Linked DNA regions of Novipirellula artificiosorum. The protein of the gene in region 1 interacts with the protein of each later gene in a pairwise test. Links are inferred from orthologs where the notes say so. Each region holds a gene or a part of one and is shown on either strand. Other genes may lie near its edges. The genes, in order: Poly41_RS01185 and ileS.

Region 1 (8,581 bases):
AAAGACACCGACAAGGCTTCCCGCAATCCATACGGGCGTCGGGACGCCCAGCACCGATCGTGTTCCGAGGGTCGCGAATCCGTCGCCCAGGCCGGTAATCGGAAAGCCTCTGGTCCAGAGCATCGTCATGCCGCGGGCAATGCTAAGCATGCCAAGCGTCGCGACGAAGGGGGGGATCTTCAGCCGAGTGATCAACTGTCCGTTGAACCAGCCCAGACACAAACCCACGGTCAATCCGGCGACGATCGCTCCCCATGTTGTGAATTGCAGTTCCACTCCCAGCCAGGGCAGCGGCATCGCCGATTTGATCAGCCCCGCAGTGATCGCGCCGGAAAACGCAAGCACTGATCCCACTGACAGGTCGATGCCGCCGGACAAGATCACCATGGTCATGCCAATCGAAAGGCAGACGTTGACGGAGATCTGCCGCATGATGTTTAGGCCGTTTGTCTGAGTCAGAAAGCGATCCGACAGCAGGCTCATCGCCACGATCATCAGGACCAGGACGAGCAGTGACTGAAAGCGGCGTGCATCTTGCCAGAGTTGTGTTTTGTCACGCATGTTCGATTGTTGCCAGGTTGATGGGATTCATTCGACCGGCTCGTCTCCGGCTGCTGCCATAGTCACTACTGTTTGAGGTACTGCGGCTCGCATCAATGTCACTTCATTCGCTGCGGATCTTTCGAATTCGCCGGTCTTGCGACCTTCGCACATCACCATGATTCGATCAGCAATACCCAACATTTCCGGCAGCTCCGAAGAAACGACGACGATTGCTATTCCCTGTTGCTTTAACCGATCGATCAGTCCATAAATTTCTCGTTTCGCGCTAACGTCGATGCCGCGCGTGGGCTCGTCCAGCATCAACACTCCTGGCTTCCTGGAAAGCACTTTCGACAAAACAACCTTCTGCTGATTGCCACCACTCAGGGCGCGCACGGGCTGCGAGATGTTGGGGGTCCGAATCGAGAATCGCTCGACGAACGACAGGGCGTGATCTCGTTCGCGCCGGCCGCTCAGCAATCCGGCGGTCTCCATAGCCACCAGATTCGACAGACTGATGTTCTGTTCGACGCTCATGCCAGGGATGAGCCCCTTGTGCTTGCGGTCTTCCGGAACGAGCCCCAGGCCACCGTGCAATGCCTGTTCTGGCGATGTGAATAGGCTGTTCACGCCATCGATTGCAATGACTCCAGTAACGAGGCGGGGATGCAGCCCAAAGATCGATTCCAGCAACTCCGTGCGTCCAGCCCCCATCAAACCGAAGACGCCGAACACTTCGCCGCCACGTACAGAAAACGATACGCCGTCCACCAGCGGGCGCCTCGCGTGCCTGCGTGCCAGCGACAGCAATTCAACGCGCAGACGTTCAGGTTGGTCGGGCAAAGCGGGCGAATGAATGTAGAGATCATCGATTTGTCGGCCCACCATTAGTCGTACGATCGAATCCCGATCAGCATCGGCGGTCTCTACTGTCTCCACAAGTTGGCCATCACGCAGGACGGTTATCCGGTCGCTGATGTTCAGCAGTTCCTCCAGTTTGTGGGACACGTATACGATGGAAACACCGGAATCCCGCAGCGACCGGATCAGACGGAACAACGATTCGACTTCCTGATCGCTGATCGCCGACGTCGGCTCGTCCATGAAGATCACGCGTGCGTTGGAATTGATCGCTTTGGCAATCTCGACCACCTGTTGCTGCCCGACTCGCAACTGATGAACTTTCGTACCAGGATCGATCGTATCATCCAGATCGGCCAGCAACTGGCGACACTGCACGTTCTGATCCCGCGAGCGAATCAGTCCGGCCCTGGAGACAAGCTCGCGACCAAGAAAGATGTTTTCTGCGACCGAGAGGTGCGGAACAAGATTCAATTCCTGATGCACCAACGCGATACCGCGATCCGACGCTTCACGTGGATTGGCGAATTGAACGGGTTCTCCGTCCAGCAAGATCACACCTTCATCAGCGCGATTCGCCCCCGCCAGGATATGCATCAGCGTCGATTTTCCAGCGCCGTTTTCGCCGATCAAGCCGTGAACTTCTCCGGCTCGCACTTCAAAGTCGACTTGATTCAACGCCAACACGCCAGGATAACGTTTGACGATTCCCTGACCCGCCAACACAACCTGGCTGTTTGCCGCGGACTGGATCATGGAGTTGCTCCAGCAGGGGCTTCTTTGTTCAATCCAGCGTTGCCTTCTTCACTGGCGCGAGCCTGAAGTTGAATCGGAATCAGGCACAACGGATCAAGGTCTGATTTGCCGCCAATCTTTGCACAGCCGACGAAATCGACGACCACGCCTTCTTTCATGATCGCTCGATTGGATGCAATGACTCTCTGTTCGGCGCGGCGATTCAGCTCCGACGAGACTGCGTTGAAGTCTTGTGAGTTAGCGAAGCCACTGGCCTTCACACCAATCGCTTCACGAACCGTGTTGTCGACAACGACTCCAAGTTCGAGACAGACGTTGCGTGAACTGCCCGTGACTGTGAGGACAACGCGGTCCTTCTCTACCGTCTGGACGTTGCCTTGCCCACGCACACAAAAATACCATGCTCCACCAAGTCCGGCCTGTCGACCATATTGGCTTCTTGCTCCCGTTGCGTCGGCATCGAAGGCATTCCAGAGTTGAGCGATGTCGGTGCCAACGTCGCCCGCTTTTAGTGGTCCGTCCCAAAACTCTCGCACGTAAGCGACTGGATCGGCAGAACCTGATTGACGAGGCGTTGCGGCTAGATAGCGGGACTCTGCCCTACGGCCATCCAACGGTCGGATATGAAAGAGTGGAAAGAACCAGCAGACGAGGCATACAACCATCAACGACAAACCGCATTTGATCATGCTCGTTCGCGACACGGCTACTCCTTTTTCCCGTAGCCAGCGAAGTCATCGATGTTCTCTTGCGAAACCAGATCGACGTTGACCGGAATTTTCTGTTCAAAATCGCGTTGGCCGTTAGCCAGGTACTCATGCGCGTATTCGGCCGATGTTTGGGCCATCACTTTGGGATACTGCATCACGGTCGCAGCGATCTTGCCTTCGCTAATCGACTTGACGACATCTTCCGATCCGTCATACCCGAACACTTTCACCCCCTCGGCCTTGCCTGCCGCCAGCAATGCCTGGTAGGCCCCCATCGCCATCGCATCATTGCCACAGAACACGGCATTGATGTCGTCGTGCGATTGCAGAATTGATTCCATGACTTCGAGTGCCTTATTGCGATCGAAGTCCGCGCTTTGTTGGGCGACCATTTCCAGTCCTTCGTACCGATCGACGACGCTATGAAAGCCTTTGGAACGGTTCCAGGTGTTGTTGTCTCCGACCAACCCCAACAGCTCGACGTATTTTCCCTTCTCGCCGAGCTTCTCGACAAAATACTTGCCAAGTTCGACGCACCCCGAGTAGTTGTCCGACAACAACTGAGCGGTCGCGGCGTCGCTCGAGTTAATCTCGCGATCGATGCAAAAGACTGGAATGCCGGCTTTCGTTGCTCGTTTGACGTTGGCAATCGAACCGTCTGCATCGGTCGGATTAAACAGGATAGCCGAGTAGCCTGCGGCGATGACGTTGTCAAAATGCTCCGCCTCTTTAGCCGTGTCATTTTGCGAATCGAACATATTGGCTTCATAGCCAAGTTCCACGGCACGGTCGCGAGCCGTTTCTCCTAAGACGACGAACCACGGATTGTTCAGTGTCGAGATGATCACAGCGATCCTCTTGGGTCCTTCCGCTTTGCCGGACGACGACTCATTGCTGGTTATTTTGCTGGTGCAACCGGCGAATGAGAGAATTAGCAGGCAGGCGAGTTTAGTTCGATTCATCACTTTAGCTAGGTAAAAGTAGGGTAAGCTTCGAGCTTGCCATTTACGGAATTCAACGAAACGCAAGCTGGAAGTTTACGCCGCTCGCGATAATCAAAACACCACGCCGGACTTCAGGATAACATTTGCGTACGGAGTGCATTCACCCGTACGAACCATTACTTCGCTTTCGCGAGTCAGTTGCTTAAACTCTTCATGCGAAATTGATGTGACGACAGGTTTTATGTCGTGCCGCTTGAACACGTCCAACATGCCCTCAAAGGTCTTTGAGTTGTGTTCGTGAATCTCACTGGCGACCACAATCTCTTCGACCATCATCTCGCTCAACAGGGCGTCGAGCGTCTTGAGAAACGAAGGATATCCGCGTTCGATCGCCAAATCGATCCGTTTGACTCCAGAAGGAATCGGCAAACCGGCGTCGCACAACGTGAGCGACGCCGTATGTCCAATTCGGCTGATCTCGTAGCTGAGTTCGCTGTTGAGTAGTCGGGTTCGTTTCATGGAGCACCTGCAGTCGTTTGGTTTCCTACCTCTCACGCCTTGTGCGGCACGACCTCAATTTTGACGCATTCATCGAACTTCGTCACCGTGCCGAATCCGTCTACCAACTCATCGAGACTCATGCGGTGCGTAATCATTGAAGGAAAGTTATAACGATTCGCCTGTTGTTGCAAGACCTTCAACACGGGGCGCCAGTTGGTTCCGCAGTGAAAGACCGAGTGGATGTGCAGGTTCTTCGAGTTGATGTGTCGCATGACATCGAGCGGAACCGTCTTGCCAAGATCGACCCAGTTGCCCACTTCGATGACTGTCCCTCCTTTGCGGACCATCCTCAATGCTTCAAGAAAGGCTTCCGGTTCACCGGCCGACTCGATCACCAAATCAGGACCAACTCCCTCGGTCATTTCCTTGACCCGATCGATGCGCTCTTCCATGTCTACTTTGGACGCATTGATCGTGACGTCGGCATACAGATTCTTCGCAACGCCGAGTCGCAGATCAGACAAGTCCGTCGCAACCGCCAACCCGCCTCCTTGAATCCGGGCCATGATGCCGTGAAGAATACCCAGCGGACCATTGCCCAGCACGGCTACGGACATCCCCGGGCCGAAACCTTCGTTGACCGGAGCGAACGGCACGCTCGCGCGGGCCAGAGCGTGAAAGGCCACTGCCATTTCTTCGACGAAGACGGCGACGTCGGTCGGCATGTCTTCAGGCACTTTGAACAAATGAGTTCGCGGCCGAATGTACATGTACTCCGCAAACCCACCACGCAGGTACGGTTTCGTGTCGCAGTTCGGGTGAAGCCCATAGGCCTGGATTTGATTCTCACATGTGCAGTTGTTGTAGTGATTTCTGCAATACCAGCAGTCACCGCAGTTCACCTCCACGGCAATGGCCACCCGATCACCGGGAACAAGCAGTTGGCCGTCGTAGTCCATGGTCCGCGCAGCGTTGTCCCCAATCTCTACAATGGTTCCAATGACTTCGTGACCTCCGACATAAGGATAGATCGACTTGCCTCGAAGTTCCGTGGCCTCACCTTTGAAAATGTGCCGATCGGTTCCACAGATGCCCGACATTTCGACTTTCAAGATCGCAGAATCGTGATCCATGGTCGGATACGGATAGGTTCGCATCTCGGTCTTACCGGGTGCAGTCATCGCGACCGCCCGAACGGTTTTTGGGGTTACGTGAGTCATGGCTTTCTTCGGGTTCTGCAAGGTTGCTGAAGGGGTCATTGTTTCTCGCTTGGGTTGGAGCCCAATGGGCCGAAGTAGAAGTGATCTAAAAACCGGGACAGTCTGTTCTCGTGAGCCGACGGCTCAGGGTCTTGAAACCACTTGTTATAGGTCTTTTATACAGCAAATTCTCTCACGATTCGTGCAAGCAGTCTCCCGCGAAATCGGCGAGCATTCACGAAATACTAAGGTGTCGATCCTCTATTCTTGTCGCGCCAGCGTGGATAATCTTTTTCCAATACCGACTCGGCCCAAGTGCCGTGATACGTATGTCCGCTGCGGCGTTCGTAGCTGATTGCGTTGTAGTCGTAGCGAAATTCGGAGTCGCGATCGAGGTATAGCGGACGGTCGGCGTGTCCGAGTTTTGGTACGGGAGGATGGTTTACTTCGTCGTACGGTTTAAGCATCGATGGCTAACTTTCCAAAAGCGTCCTTTCCAACACAGCTATGGAGCAATGCACCAATCGGCGCGCTGAGCAAACTCCTTCTGGAAGTCCTGCTTCCACTTCGAGATACTCAAACCGCCTTGGCCATCGACGTAGTGTCTGGTCGATCCCTGGCGAACGTACTGTCCGCCCCAACTCGGTTGTGTTGGATCTTCCGGGTTGTTGATGCCGCGATTTGCACTCACTAAGTAAAGGAATGCCGGCGAATCCCCTTCGATGACTCCAGGGCCCGCGATTGCCTTCGGAGGGTAAATCGCACACAGAGGTCCATGGCGTCAGCAGTAGGATACTTTGGATCATGCTTTCTCAGGTTCTCGTCGACTTTGTCGTATTCATCGAGTACTGCCAGAATGTTCTTCTTTTCCGCTACCATGCCGTACGTACCTGCTGACGCGATCAGTCCCTCGACATCAAATTCATTGGAGTACAACAGGAACCGAACCATCGACTGCACGTCATCCGGGTCACTGTTGGTTACAGGAAACGGTGGGAAGTCGGAAGTCACGATGACACGCAGGCGGTTGTCATCAGGTTGCTGCTGTTCCTGTGCCGCCAACTTTCCGGCATCGAAAAAGACAAGCAATGACACAAGGAATCCGCTCAACGAGTTGAAGTATCTGGAAGTTCTTTGGTTCATTTGGATATGCATCAATGGTTCGCAGCTTGATAGGGTGGAAGCTTTCGCCACGATAGAGTTACTTCACATGGATAATCACTCGACGATACGCATAAAGATTGGGTTTGCCATCGTCGTGAAGTTCAAGAATGATGTGCAAACTCTTGCCACCCGCGTTTGACGGAATCATCACCTTGGCAGCAGCAGAGGAATTGTCCTGGATTTCCACGTCGTCCTTGAATGAACTTGGTTCCTGATAGAACGTCCATAAGTAATTAAGTGAGTCTTCGTCCGGATCGCTGGAGCCAACTGCGCTGAGATCAACCATCGAACCAGGTGCTGCGGAAACATGCAGAACCTGTCGCGAAGTGTCGCCGTTGACAACCGCGACAGGATGATGGTTGGCATCTTCGTACTTGCTGGTAATGCTCCAGTCCATGCGGGCTGCGAAGTCGTTGTCATAGCCGGTGCTCCAGCGTTTAATTGCTGACGCACCTTCCGCCGAGTTTCCAAACATAAAGTACGGGTCGAACTCGCCCTCGTTCGTGACAGGCTTCATGCTTCGAATGCCGCTTTTCTTCGTCAAATCGAAACGCCCGCCCCATCCGCCCTGGTCAATCTGGTCGGGATCGTTCAGGCCGTTGGGATAGACATGCATAAACGCAGGTGTGTCGCCTTCGGTCGCCCATTTTGTATCCGGATAGACAGCTCCCAAAGGGCCATGGCTTTGAATGTCGCTGCGTTGATAGTCGCCGTTCTTCGGTGGCTGCCAGCCGTAGACTCCGGTGGCGCGAATGTAGAGCACCTCGGGAAAGTTCTTCGCGATCCAGGCACCGGCATCGTCTTGACCAAGGATGTCAAACACGCGCAGCTTGGAAAGAAACTTTGATAGCTCGTCCGTTGAACGCTTCGCGCGGACTTTCCAGATCGCTTGGGCGGCATTGTTGGCTCCGCCCCATGCACCAACCCACACAGGACGCGGATCGTCTTTGTCGACTGAGGTAATGATCAAGTCCGAACCCGGGCTGTCTTTTCCGTCGCCAACGTCGCTCATGCCGAAGTTTTTTTGACCCATGACCGAAATGGATTTCAAATAGTCAACCGACGGAAAGCCTGTGGCATGCACGCTGAGATTACCGACACACTTGCCGTAAGCGTCCACAAGCTTGTCGAGCATTTGAGTGTCAGTTTGCGTCTTCTTCCAGCAACCGGTCGAGACGATCAAGCCTTCGATATCGAACTCGTTGGCACTGACCAACAGACGTACCATCGATTGTTCATCATCGGGATCGGCACCGAGATCCGTGGTTACGATGATGCGTGGTTTATCGTTTTCACCATTCTGTTTTGGCTCGTTGTCCTGTGCGACAACGGGACTATTCACCATCGTGAGCAACACAGCAGCGTAGAGGCATTGGTTGTGCATTCGATTCATTTCCTTTTCTGTGGCGTAAGCTTCCAGCTTGCGATCGTTAAGTTCGGCGGCTGGGTTCGCAAGCTGGGAGCGTACGCCACTTATTTGCATTGAGACATACGATTGGCAAAGTCGCCTAGGTAATCTTCGCGCCAGCGGTTTACTGACTTCGCGCCATGGTGCTCGCTCTCGGCGAACTCAGGAGCAGGATGATCGGTCCACCAATTGGGAAAGCTCGGATCTGCATTCTGGGCAGCCTTGGCTTCGGGAGCGACGGACTTGACTCCACCAGTTTTTCCATCCAGCGATGGGACATTGCTGCTGAGTCTGAACTGATAGGTTTTTGCAGCTTTCGGACAGAAGCGAAATCTCACCGTGCCGTCACCCGGCATGTGGCCGGGAATCGCCAGATTCTCAACCATCAGCTGCGCCTCTGGCTTATCCGGCACGTGATCGCCCAGGGGCAGCACCAGTTCGAGAACCCCAAACACTTCCATCTGATCCTCCGGTGTCGTGAGTCGCTCGAATCGC
Region 2 (9,694 bases), on another replicon or contig:
CCGCGTGTCAGCGTGTTCAGTACTGCTCCATGCCGAGGAGGCGGCAAAATGGAACAGTGACCCAGCTGTACCGGAAAGCCCGAGTGAGTTGCCAGCGGTCGCGACAGCGGTTTCTTTTGCCGCGCGTCGGATCACCGCTCGAGCAATCGTCCATGGCATTTCGGCGTCGTTTTGCTGTTGTGCCAGCATGCCAACGTCGGTCAACGTCTCGGTCACTCCCACGGCAACACCATCTGCTCGGACGCCGATTGCGACAATTCCCGAATCGGGCACAAAGACCGCTGGCACCTTCACGGATGCGATGTTTGGTAAGGCGATAACGTCGCCGCTGTCGCCTTCGTCGTTATCACGGTTGTTTTGGGCGTTCAACACCGATGAGGCGATCTGCATGGCCGAAGTCGTTGTCGGCGCTTCAACTTCTCGTAGCACCGGACCGCGGCCGACGCAGCCGATCACGTACAGCACACCGTGCCCCGGTGCACTGTGACTGCCAACGCTGGCCCTTTCCATGTCGCGGGTGGCCGCACGAAAACTGGGTTGGACCGCACTGACCAATTGGTACGCTTTTGCGGCATCGTCGTAATCGTGGTGAGTCGCTTCACGTAAAATACCGCGGATGTACGGAGCGAACGCAACCGCTTGATACGCCTGGGAAACATCCTCCACGCCACGATCTTCGGCTTCCGAGGCAAGTTCCTTCTGCCGCATCACCGCCTGCATCGCGTAGCTTTCCGCGTCTGCACCGTCGGTAGCTAAGGAGCAAACCGCCAACATGGTGCGGATCATGATTTGTTCGTACCCGGTCGGGCGAAAAACGCGAGCGGTATCGTCGGTTACGATCGACGCCACTTCGGATAGGGGGGCAAGCTTCGGTTGGGCGTCGAATTGATCACGCAGTTTGCGAAAGCGTTGTTCTGCCGATCGAGCATCGCCCCTTGCCAGTTCAACCATGGCCAAGTCGAGTGCTGCGGCATCCGCAAAACGGCGTCGTGATTCAGCGAGTTCGGACAGCGTTTCGGCACTGGTGTCCAGATCGCCCGCCGCAAAAGCCCCGCGAGCGTTGTCGATCTTGCGCAGCCCCCCCGCACATCCGCTGATGACCAGCAGAACGACGAGCGGCAGAGCGGAAGACCAAAATCGATACATGCGAGTTTGCTGGCTCAACCATCTGCTTGGCCGAAGGGCCCGTAATTCCACCATTTTCCAGTGCGAGCTTTCGAGTAGCCTTTACGGATCTTGGCCGATTCCTTCAGGAAGTCGCCCGTGTTGAGGTTCACCATCTCAAGCGTCAAAACATAGTCCCGCTGGCTACTGCTGTTCCGGTCTGTGGTGCCACTGGTGATCGTCGCGTAGAGCAAATAGTCGACGGGCGTGCCCGCTCTGCCGAGCGCGGCGGCAAAAATCTGTCGATTCTCAGGCAGAAAAAGCGAATCGGGGCGAAGCCGAGTCTCAAGCAGTGCCGCATCGACCATCCGGCGGCTAATGCAACGGAACGTTTCAGCCGAATTGATCTGCGAATCGACCCGTTCGTACAGTTGGTCCTTGAAATCGATCAGCTCTTCGGCACTCTTGTTTTCAATGCCTATGAAGCATACGGTCGCAGGCCCCGCCGCTAAAGCGGATCCGACTTGTCCCTCGGCCCCGATATGGCCAGCCAACTGGCCGGGAACCTGCCCCGACATGTCAAATCCAACCGCCTGGATCGCAGGAGGGCAACGGCCGAGCAACTTGGCGACCGACTCGTCAACCAAGGGGTTCCAAGTCGCGGCTCCCGCTGCATGGCTGCCGACCATATCGACGTCGTCTTGCCTCAAAATGTGTGAGTATTGTCGTCCTGCGCACCCTGCGGCGAAGGCGAAGGAGCAAATCGCGATAAGGCTGGCAGCGTAGGCGGCAAACTTGGTCATGTCGGATCCGTATCGAGTGGATTGCCTGTTTCTGGTTGCTTCGGCCGAGGAAATGGGGCCGAAGTCATCGGCTCAAACGAGCCAAAATCGGGGAAATCACGAATTCTGGCCAAAATCCTGTCCTGAAATCCCCGCAGTCGGCTTGTCGGTTCGATGTCAGGTATCAAAATGTGGCTCAAGTTAGCCAGATCACTGCATCCACCATCGGCCCGTCCAGCTTCACGGCGTTGACAAAACCGGATCGACCGAGAAACTCATGTGAGTTTCCCTAGCTTGCCCAAATTCATCGGTTGAACGGCTGCAGCAAGACTGAAGCTGCCAGCATTTTCTTCACGAATCTTTCGAGACTTCCCTTTCCTATGTCTATCGCTGCTCCTGTTCAAATCGAAACCGCGCCTCACGAATTCGCAGCACAGCAATTCGCAGCACAGCAAATGGCTCCGAGTGATTCGGCGCCCAGCATGGAGTCCTGTTTGGATTCGACCGAGTGGAATCAGCCGGAATTGAGGGGGGGATCCCTGACAGGAACAGATTTCCCGGCATCCCCGTTGCGGCGTGGGACCGTCTCGTCGCCGCATTCGAGCCTTGACGACGACGACGAGGATGACTTGGACGATGATGACGATGACAACGACGATGATGATGGCTTCGGCACCGGCGACGAGGAAGCTCCTGGAACGGACGAAGGGTTCAATGATGGGCTCGACGAAGACGACGATGTGGACGAGTTCGACGACATCGACGAGGACGACTTCGACGACGATTTTGACGACGACTTCGAAGAAGAACTCGACGATGACTATGAGATCGAGATCGACGATGAAATCAGTGCTGAGTTTGGCCTAAGCAGCGGTGAAGAGGGCGAGGAAGTCGAAAACTTTGAAGATTTCGATGATTTTGACGATGCCGATGACTTGGTCGACTGAGCAAACCGCTTCGTCCTCAGGCCGACACCCTGACCGTGGCTACAAAATCGGCTATCTTTTCCCGCTTTGTCACTCTGAACGTCGACGAGCGTGTTCGTGTCGCTCGGCTTCGTTTGCGACCGTGCCATTTTTCACCCGAAATCAATGCCGATGTCTGATTCTGTCAGCCCCTTTCGCGCCCCCCCGAGCAGCCCGAGCTTTCCCGAACTGGAAGTGGAGATCCTGCAGTTCTGGGACGAGAACGACATCTACAACCAATCGCTAGCTCAACGTCGCGACGCGCCGTCATTCGTTTTCTACGAAGGCCCGCCGACGGCCAATGGGATGCCGCACCCGGGGCACTGTTTGACCCGCGCGATCAAAGACGTCTTTCCGCGTTACAAAACGATGCGAGGCTATCGCTGCGAACGGAAAGCGGGTTGGGATACGCATGGCTTGCCGGTCGAGGTTGAGGTTGGCAAAGAACTCGGCATCCACAGCAAGGAAGAGATCGAGGCCTACGGCATCGAACCGTTTATCCAGAAGTGCCAACAAAGTGTTTGGCGGTACATGCAGCAGTGGCAAACGCTCACGCGCCGATTGGGGTTTTGGGTCGATCTTGACGAAGCTTACGTGACCTACCATCAAAGCTATGTCGAGAGCGTATGGTGGAGTCTGAAGACCCTGTTTGAGCGAGGGTTGTTGTACCAAGGTCACAAGATCGTGTGGTGGTGGGCACAAGGTGGAACGGCACTATCGGCTGGCGAAGTGGGACAAGGTTACCGTGAAGTGGCCGACCCGAGTGTCTACGTTTTGTTTCCCCTGGTCGATTCGCCCGGTCGTTCGCTCGTCGTTTGGACCACCACACCCTGGACCCTGCCGAGCAACATGTTCGCTGCGGTTCACCCTGAACTTGAGTATTCCGTCGTCCGTGACGAAGAGCTTGATGTTGAACTTGTCATCGCTTCGGCGTTAGTCGAAACCATCGCGGCGAAACTGAAGCGAGACTTGCCGGTGGTCGAAACGTTGCTCGGGAAATCGCTGGTTGGCAACCGATACGTCCCGCCGTTCGATAACTACTACAAGACGCTTGGCGACGCGACCGGCACGTTGGTCGGTGGCGAAACCGAGCATCAAATGTGGCGCGTCGTCGCGGCCGATTTTGTCACGATTGAATCCGGTAGCGGTGTGGTTCATCAGGCACCGGCATTCGGCGAGGTCGACTATGAAGTCTTGATGACCGAGCAGAAACGATTTGTTGAATCGGAACGTCCTGAGTTGCTATGTGCCGTTGGGCCAGACGGGAAATTTACAGACGACTTTGCGGAGATGAAAGGTGTTTGGGTCAAGGATGCCGACAAGCCGCTTTCGCGAACGCTACGTGAAGCGGGTCGACTGCTCCTGCTGGAGCAATACTTGCACGAGTACCCGTTCTGCTGGCGCGCGGATGAGGATCCATTGATCCAGTATCCGCGGCAGAGTTGGTTTATTCGGACGACCCGTTTTCGTGACCTGATGCTGAAGAACAACGCGAAGATTGGATGGCAACCCGAGCATATCCGTGATGGTCGCTTCGGTAATTTCTTGGAATCGAACGTCGATTGGGCCTTGTCGCGAGAACGGTATTGGGGAACGCCGCTGCCGATTTGGGTTTGTCAAGAAACGGGGCAAATGGAAGCGATTGGGAACTATGACGAATTGTTGGCCAAACCGGGAATCGACGGGACCGAGGTGTGGGCCGATGCAAAAGCCGCGAACCCCGAATTGGCGGACGATTTGCGGGTGCACAAACCGTACATCGATTCGGTGACGTACGATTCGCCCTATGCCGAGGGGGCGCGAATGCAACGGGTGACCGAGGTGATCGATTGCTGGTACGACAGTGGTGCGATGCCTTTTGCCCAGTGGGGATGGCCACAGCAGAACGATGACCGGTTCCGCGACCAATTCCCCGCCGACTTCATCAGCGAAGCACTCGACCAAACGCGTGGATGGTTCTATAGCCAATTGGCGATCAGCACGATGTTGTTTGGCGAGGGGGCCAGCCTCACCGAGGGAGCCAGCTTCTCGAAATCGTCTGACCAGGTCACCAAAACATCCTCCGAACCGTTTCCGCACCCGTATCGCAATTGCATCGTGCTTGGGCTGATGCTTGGCGAAGACGGCAAGAAGATGAGCAAGAGCAAGAAGAACTATCGCGAGCCGAGCGAAATCTTCGACAAGTACGGTGCCGACGCGCTTCGATGGTTTTTCTTTGCGGGGCAACCGCCTTGGACCGCCATCCAATACCGCGAACAATCCATCAAGGATTCCATTCCTGAATTCCTGCTGCGACTCTGGAACGTGTTCAGTTTCTTCAGCATCTATGCTGGAATTGATGGGTTTGATCCGACCTCGGCATCGAAGGCGGACAATCAATTGTCGACGGAATCCCTTGCATCCGCGCCAACCTATCGTGACGTCGACCAACGCAGCGAGATCGATCGATGGATTCTGTCGGAACTGAACCGAACGACCGAGATCGTGGTCACTCGGATGGATGCACTCGATAACTACAATGCTTGTCAAGGGTTGACGGCGTTTGTCGATGCGCTCAGCAATTGGTACGTGCGGCGCAGTCGAGATCGATATTGGTCCAGCGATACCGATTCGCAGGACAAGCACGACGCCTACTGGACGCTCTACGAAACGCTCCTTCAAACCACCAAGCTCGTTGCTCCATTTGTCCCGTTTTTGGCCGAGACATTGTGGCAACATTTGACACATCCGTTTGCGGATCGAGCCCGAAAAAGCGTTCACCTTTGCGATTACCCCGTCGCCGAGTCGTCAAGGATTGATGGGAAGTTATCGGACAGCATGAAGTTGCTGCGCGAAATTGCATCGTTGGGCCGATCAGCTCGCGCCGAAGCGAAATTGAAAGTCCGATTGCCACTGTCAAAGGTGGAAGTGGTACTGACCGATGAATCCGAAATCGCTTGGCTGAAAACTCACGATTCACTTGTTCGTGAGGAGTTGAACGTGAAAGCGGTCGACTACACAACCGATGGGGAGCAATACGTGCAGTACAGTGTCGTCCCCAATTTTAAGCGGCTCGGTCCTCGAGTCGGCAAAAACATGCCGGCGGTGAAGAAGACGCTGGCGGAAACCGACGGCAACACACTCTTGACCACACTCGGCCGCGACGGCTTCGTATCGATTGAACTCCCCGGGGGGGAATCGCTTCGACTCGATAACGAAGACATCGAGGTTCGCTTGCAAGCCAAACAAGGCTGGGCCGCAGCGCAGGGGTCCAGCTGCGTTGTGGTGCTCAATACCGAAGTCACGGATGAGTTGCGACAGGAAGGGGTTGCGAAGGACTTGATCCGCACGATCCAAAGTCAACGCAAAGAAATCCAATGCGATTACACCGACCGGATTGTGGTCGGTGTGGTCAGCCAGGATGCGGATGTGAAGGCTGCGATCGCGGCTCATCGAGAGATGATTTGCGGCGAAACGTTGGCGAACGAGTTGAAGTCGTCCGCACTCGATACGGTGCTCCCGATCGAAACCGAGTTCGGCCAAATCTTCGTCAAGCGGGAGCAAGCGTAATGCTGGATCGCCCTCTGAAGATCGCGGTGTTTCTCAGCGGTAGCGGTCGGACGCTCGCGAATTTGATTCACCGTCGTGACGAATTTGGATTGCCGATTGATATTCGTTTGGTGATCAGCAGTCGCGACGATGTGCGAGGCGTCGAAATTGCCCGCGACGATGGAATCGACACGCGATGTGTCCGCAAACGCGATCACCGTGATCCGTTCGAGCATTCACGCGAAATGTTTGATCCTTGCCGCAATGCGGGTGTTGATTTGGTCGTGATGGCCGGTTACTTGAACCATGTTTTGGTGCCAAACGATTTTGAAAACCGAGTGGTCAACATCCATCCGTCCCTGTTGCCCGCTTTTGGGGGTGAGGGGATGTACGGTCACCGGGTTCACCAAGCGGTCATCGATCGAGGGGTAAAGGTAACCGGTTGTACCGTACATTTTGTCGACAACCAATACGATAACGGCCCGATCATTGTTCAGCGAGTTTGCCCGGTACTCGACGAGGATACGGCCGAGACGTTGGCCGCGCGAGTGTTCGAGCAAGAGTGCATCGCGTTACCCGAAGCGATTGTCAAGATCCACTCAGAGCTCTAGCGTTGTCCCTCATGAACCGTTCTCGGTTCATTTTTCGGCGCAGCGAACTGCACCTCTTCGTGTTCCGCGTTGCTTCGTGTCCGCACGAAGTACTCGGCCTCCTGTCGTGTTTCAAACCAGGCAAACACCGTTGGCCCCCAACTGCTTTGGCCAACCCCTTTGGCACCGCGATCGATCAGGGAATCGACCAACCGAGTCACAGCGGGCCCATTGTAGGGGCCGTTCTGAACCGATTCAAACAACATGCCGCTGGCTCGATTGTATCGATGGACGGCGTCTGTAAACGAGGCGAAATCTTCTCGCTGGATGGCCGTGGTGAGTTGTTCGGATGCAAGGCAGCGAAGTTCATCACGAAGCTCCGACGTAGCAGGTGGCAATTGGTTAAACTGGTTCTGCTCCAAGTCACCGCTAACCGTCGGAACAGTTCGCCGCGAACGAAACATGGCGACGCACCACGCGTGCGGAACCGAGACCCGTTCTCGAATCGGGTTTAAATCTGCCGTCTCCATCGATTCCTCGAAGATCAGCCCTCCGGCAAAGTAACCGTGGATCCCGACGGCCGATCGTTTCCCGCGAGCGGCGACATGGAACGCCAAATCTTCGCGATTGCATCGAACTTGAAACAGTAAGCAGAGTGCTTCGGCGACCGCCATCGACAATTGCGTTCCGCTGCCTCGACCGGTGTGAGGATCGGGACGCTGAAGAACCTGCATTTCACAGGGTGGCAGTCCCTTCAGGTTGGCGAAGGCAGCAAAACGGCGCACGATCGCATCGATGCGTTCGGTTTCCTTTGCGCAGGGGCGATATCGCTGCGAACGCCGAACGACCACTTCAGTCGCCGGTGAATCGATCATCACTCCGACGCCTCCGTAGGGAGGTTGTGTGTCGAGCAAACCGAAATGCAAACGCGCGCCAGTGATCACGCGAACTTGTTGGTTCGTCATGATCTCAAAGTGGATGCGGCGAGGTGGGATTCAATGTAATCGGCCAATCGTGAAAACGCATTCCTTTCATGCTCACCCGCCGTTTTCTCGATAAGTGGTTTGAGTCGCTGCATGTGGCATTCGATTTCTTCTCTGGGAAGCAGTTGGATACGCGTCGCCAGAATTGCCGCTTCGATGGTGGCATGTTTTGCCCGATTGAACCCAAAGAAAGGGCGGATGACTTCACTTTGGAGCACACGACACTCGAAGGAAGCTCGCGTCGACAACGTGTTCGATGACGTGATTTCGACCGCAAACCAACGATGACAATCATGCAGTGCCCACAAACCGTCACCGACCGGATGGACCAACGATTGGAGGGTGGTTTGATCCCTTTCCTGATGGATCGCACCGCGGGCAAACAGATCAACATCGTCGCTGACATGCACGACGGCACGCCGTTGATGACAGAGGTTTGAAAAGGTCTTTGAAGTACGGAACGGACGCAGCACCATGGTTTGGCCAATCGGATCCTGGATCGCCAAAGCGTCCGAGACGTCGATTCCCATCGGCGCAAGATTGACCTGGTTGTCTTGATCAGCCGTCGTCACGATCGACTCAAGAATCATGTCGACCCTTCCTGTCTTGGCGAAACGCGATTTGAACAAAGTTCTGCACGATCCGTTCCCCTTGGTCGGAAAGAATCGATTCAGGATGAAACTGGACACCGAACACCGGACGATGGATGTGTTCGATCGACATGATCACTCCATCGTCGGTCATCGCCGTCACCTTTAACTCCGGGGGAACCCTGTTCGGATCGATCGCCAGTGAATGATAGCGTCCCACGTTGGTTGGCGATTGGCAACCATCAAAAATCTCCGTTCCATGATGGTGAATGGTTGATTTCATGCCATGCACGGGACCACACCGCAGCACCGCCCCGCCAAAAGCGACACCGATTGCTTGGTGGCCTAGACAAACCCCCAACATCGGAATGCGGTGCGAAAGTTCGCGAACAACATCGATCGAGCAGCCCGCATCCTCGGGACGACCCGGTCCAGGAGAAATCACAATCGCAACGGGATTCAATTCACGACATCCCGCCACGTCCACTTGGTCGCTGCGAACCACTTGGGTCTCGCAACGGAGACAACGAAAATAGCGAGCTAAATTGTGGACGAAGGAATCGTAGTTGTCCAAAAGTAAGATCATTGATCGCTAACGGCGAGGCTTGGCAAACTTGATCTTCTCAATCAGCTTGACCACCTGATTTCCATCCTTCCTGCCGCTGACGGCGGTGATCGCATCGATGACGTTTTCGTACCGCAAATTATAGTCGCTATCGATTTCAATTTCGGGGCCTTCGTCACCTTCGACCGGTGCCGAGGTTCCGATCAACGAAATCACATTGGCTTGCAACTGTTCAAAATCGGTGCCCAGGCTAATCTCGTTGAGCGACATCGACGCCAGCCGACCATCGGCATCCGCCTGCAAGCGAAGTTTGAGTGGCAAATCCGTTGGATCGATCACCCCACTACTTTCGCCAAGCGGCATGCGGACACTGAAATCACCCTCAAGTTCGACAATCTTAAACGTCATCACAAAAAACACGAGCAGCAGAAAGACGATATCAATCATGCTGGTCATGTTCAATTCGCTTTTTTCGATCTCACCACGATTACGAATTTTCACGATCGATCCTCCTTCACACGCAGTGCAAAGTTGACCAAGTTTTGGTCTTGCGCAACACGGATCACCTCTTGCACATCCCCCATTGC

Evidence for each region.
Region 2: the proteins of Poly41_RS01185 (region 1) and ileS interact in binary tests that used the Escherichia coli proteins (3 or more experiments, as listed by UniProt). The link is inferred for Novipirellula artificiosorum from one-to-one orthologs.

What each region holds. Positions count from the first base shown.
Region 1 is NZ_SJPV01000001.1:355,486-364,066, reverse strand. Bases 1,850-4,688 are described here. They hold Poly41_RS01185 (D-ribose ABC transporter substrate-binding protein), read right to left. Parts: upstream 3,833-4,688; coding sequence 2,867-3,832; downstream 1,850-2,866. Other genes in these bases: Poly41_RS01175 (zinc-dependent alcohol dehydrogenase), read right to left, coding at 4,366-4,688; rbsD (D-ribose pyranase), read right to left, coding at 3,926-4,333; Poly41_RS01190 (DUF2291 family protein), read right to left, coding at 2,157-2,864; Poly41_RS01195 (sugar ABC transporter ATP-binding protein), read right to left, coding at 1,850-2,160. In the rest of the region: Poly41_RS01200 (ABC transporter permease), read right to left, coding at 1-561; more of Poly41_RS01195, read right to left, coding at 589-1,849; more of Poly41_RS01175, read right to left, coding at 4,689-5,535; Poly41_RS01170 (pectate lyase), read right to left, coding at 5,760-5,981; Poly41_RS35590 (nucleoside hydrolase-like domain-containing protein), read right to left, coding at 6,020-6,238; Poly41_RS01165 (nucleoside hydrolase-like domain-containing protein), read right to left, coding at 6,205-6,657; Poly41_RS01160 (nucleoside hydrolase-like domain-containing protein), read right to left, coding at 6,716-8,071; Poly41_RS01155 (nucleoside hydrolase-like domain-containing protein), read right to left, coding at 8,152-8,581. UniProt on the Escherichia coli protein: Part of the ABC transporter complex RbsABC involved in ribose import. Binds ribose. Also serves as the primary chemoreceptor for chemotaxis.
Region 2 is NZ_SJPV01000005.1:42,841-52,534, forward strand. Bases 2,649-6,600 are described here. They hold ileS (isoleucine--tRNA ligase), read left to right. Parts: upstream 2,649-2,983; coding sequence 2,984-6,400; downstream 6,401-6,600. Other genes in these bases: Poly41_RS14970 (hypothetical protein), read left to right, coding at 2,649-2,833; purN (phosphoribosylglycinamide formyltransferase), read left to right, coding at 6,400-6,600. Also shown: Poly41_RS14960 (hypothetical protein), read right to left, coding at 1-1,146; Poly41_RS14965 (penicillin-binding protein activator LpoB), read right to left, coding at 1,161-1,907; more of Poly41_RS14970, read left to right, coding at 2,267-2,648; more of purN, read left to right, coding at 6,601-6,990; Poly41_RS14985 (beta-ribofuranosylaminobenzene 5'-phosphate synthase), read right to left, coding at 6,987-7,934; Poly41_RS14990 (DUF447 domain-containing protein), read right to left, coding at 7,931-8,542; Poly41_RS14995 (anthranilate synthase component II), read right to left, coding at 8,532-9,128; Poly41_RS15000 (ExbD/TolR family protein), read right to left, coding at 9,135-9,608; Poly41_RS15005 (ExbD/TolR family protein), read right to left, coding at 9,605-9,694. UniProt on the Escherichia coli protein: Catalyzes the attachment of isoleucine to tRNA(Ile). As IleRS can inadvertently accommodate and process structurally similar amino acids such as valine, to avoid such errors it has two additional distinct tRNA(Ile)-dependent editing activities.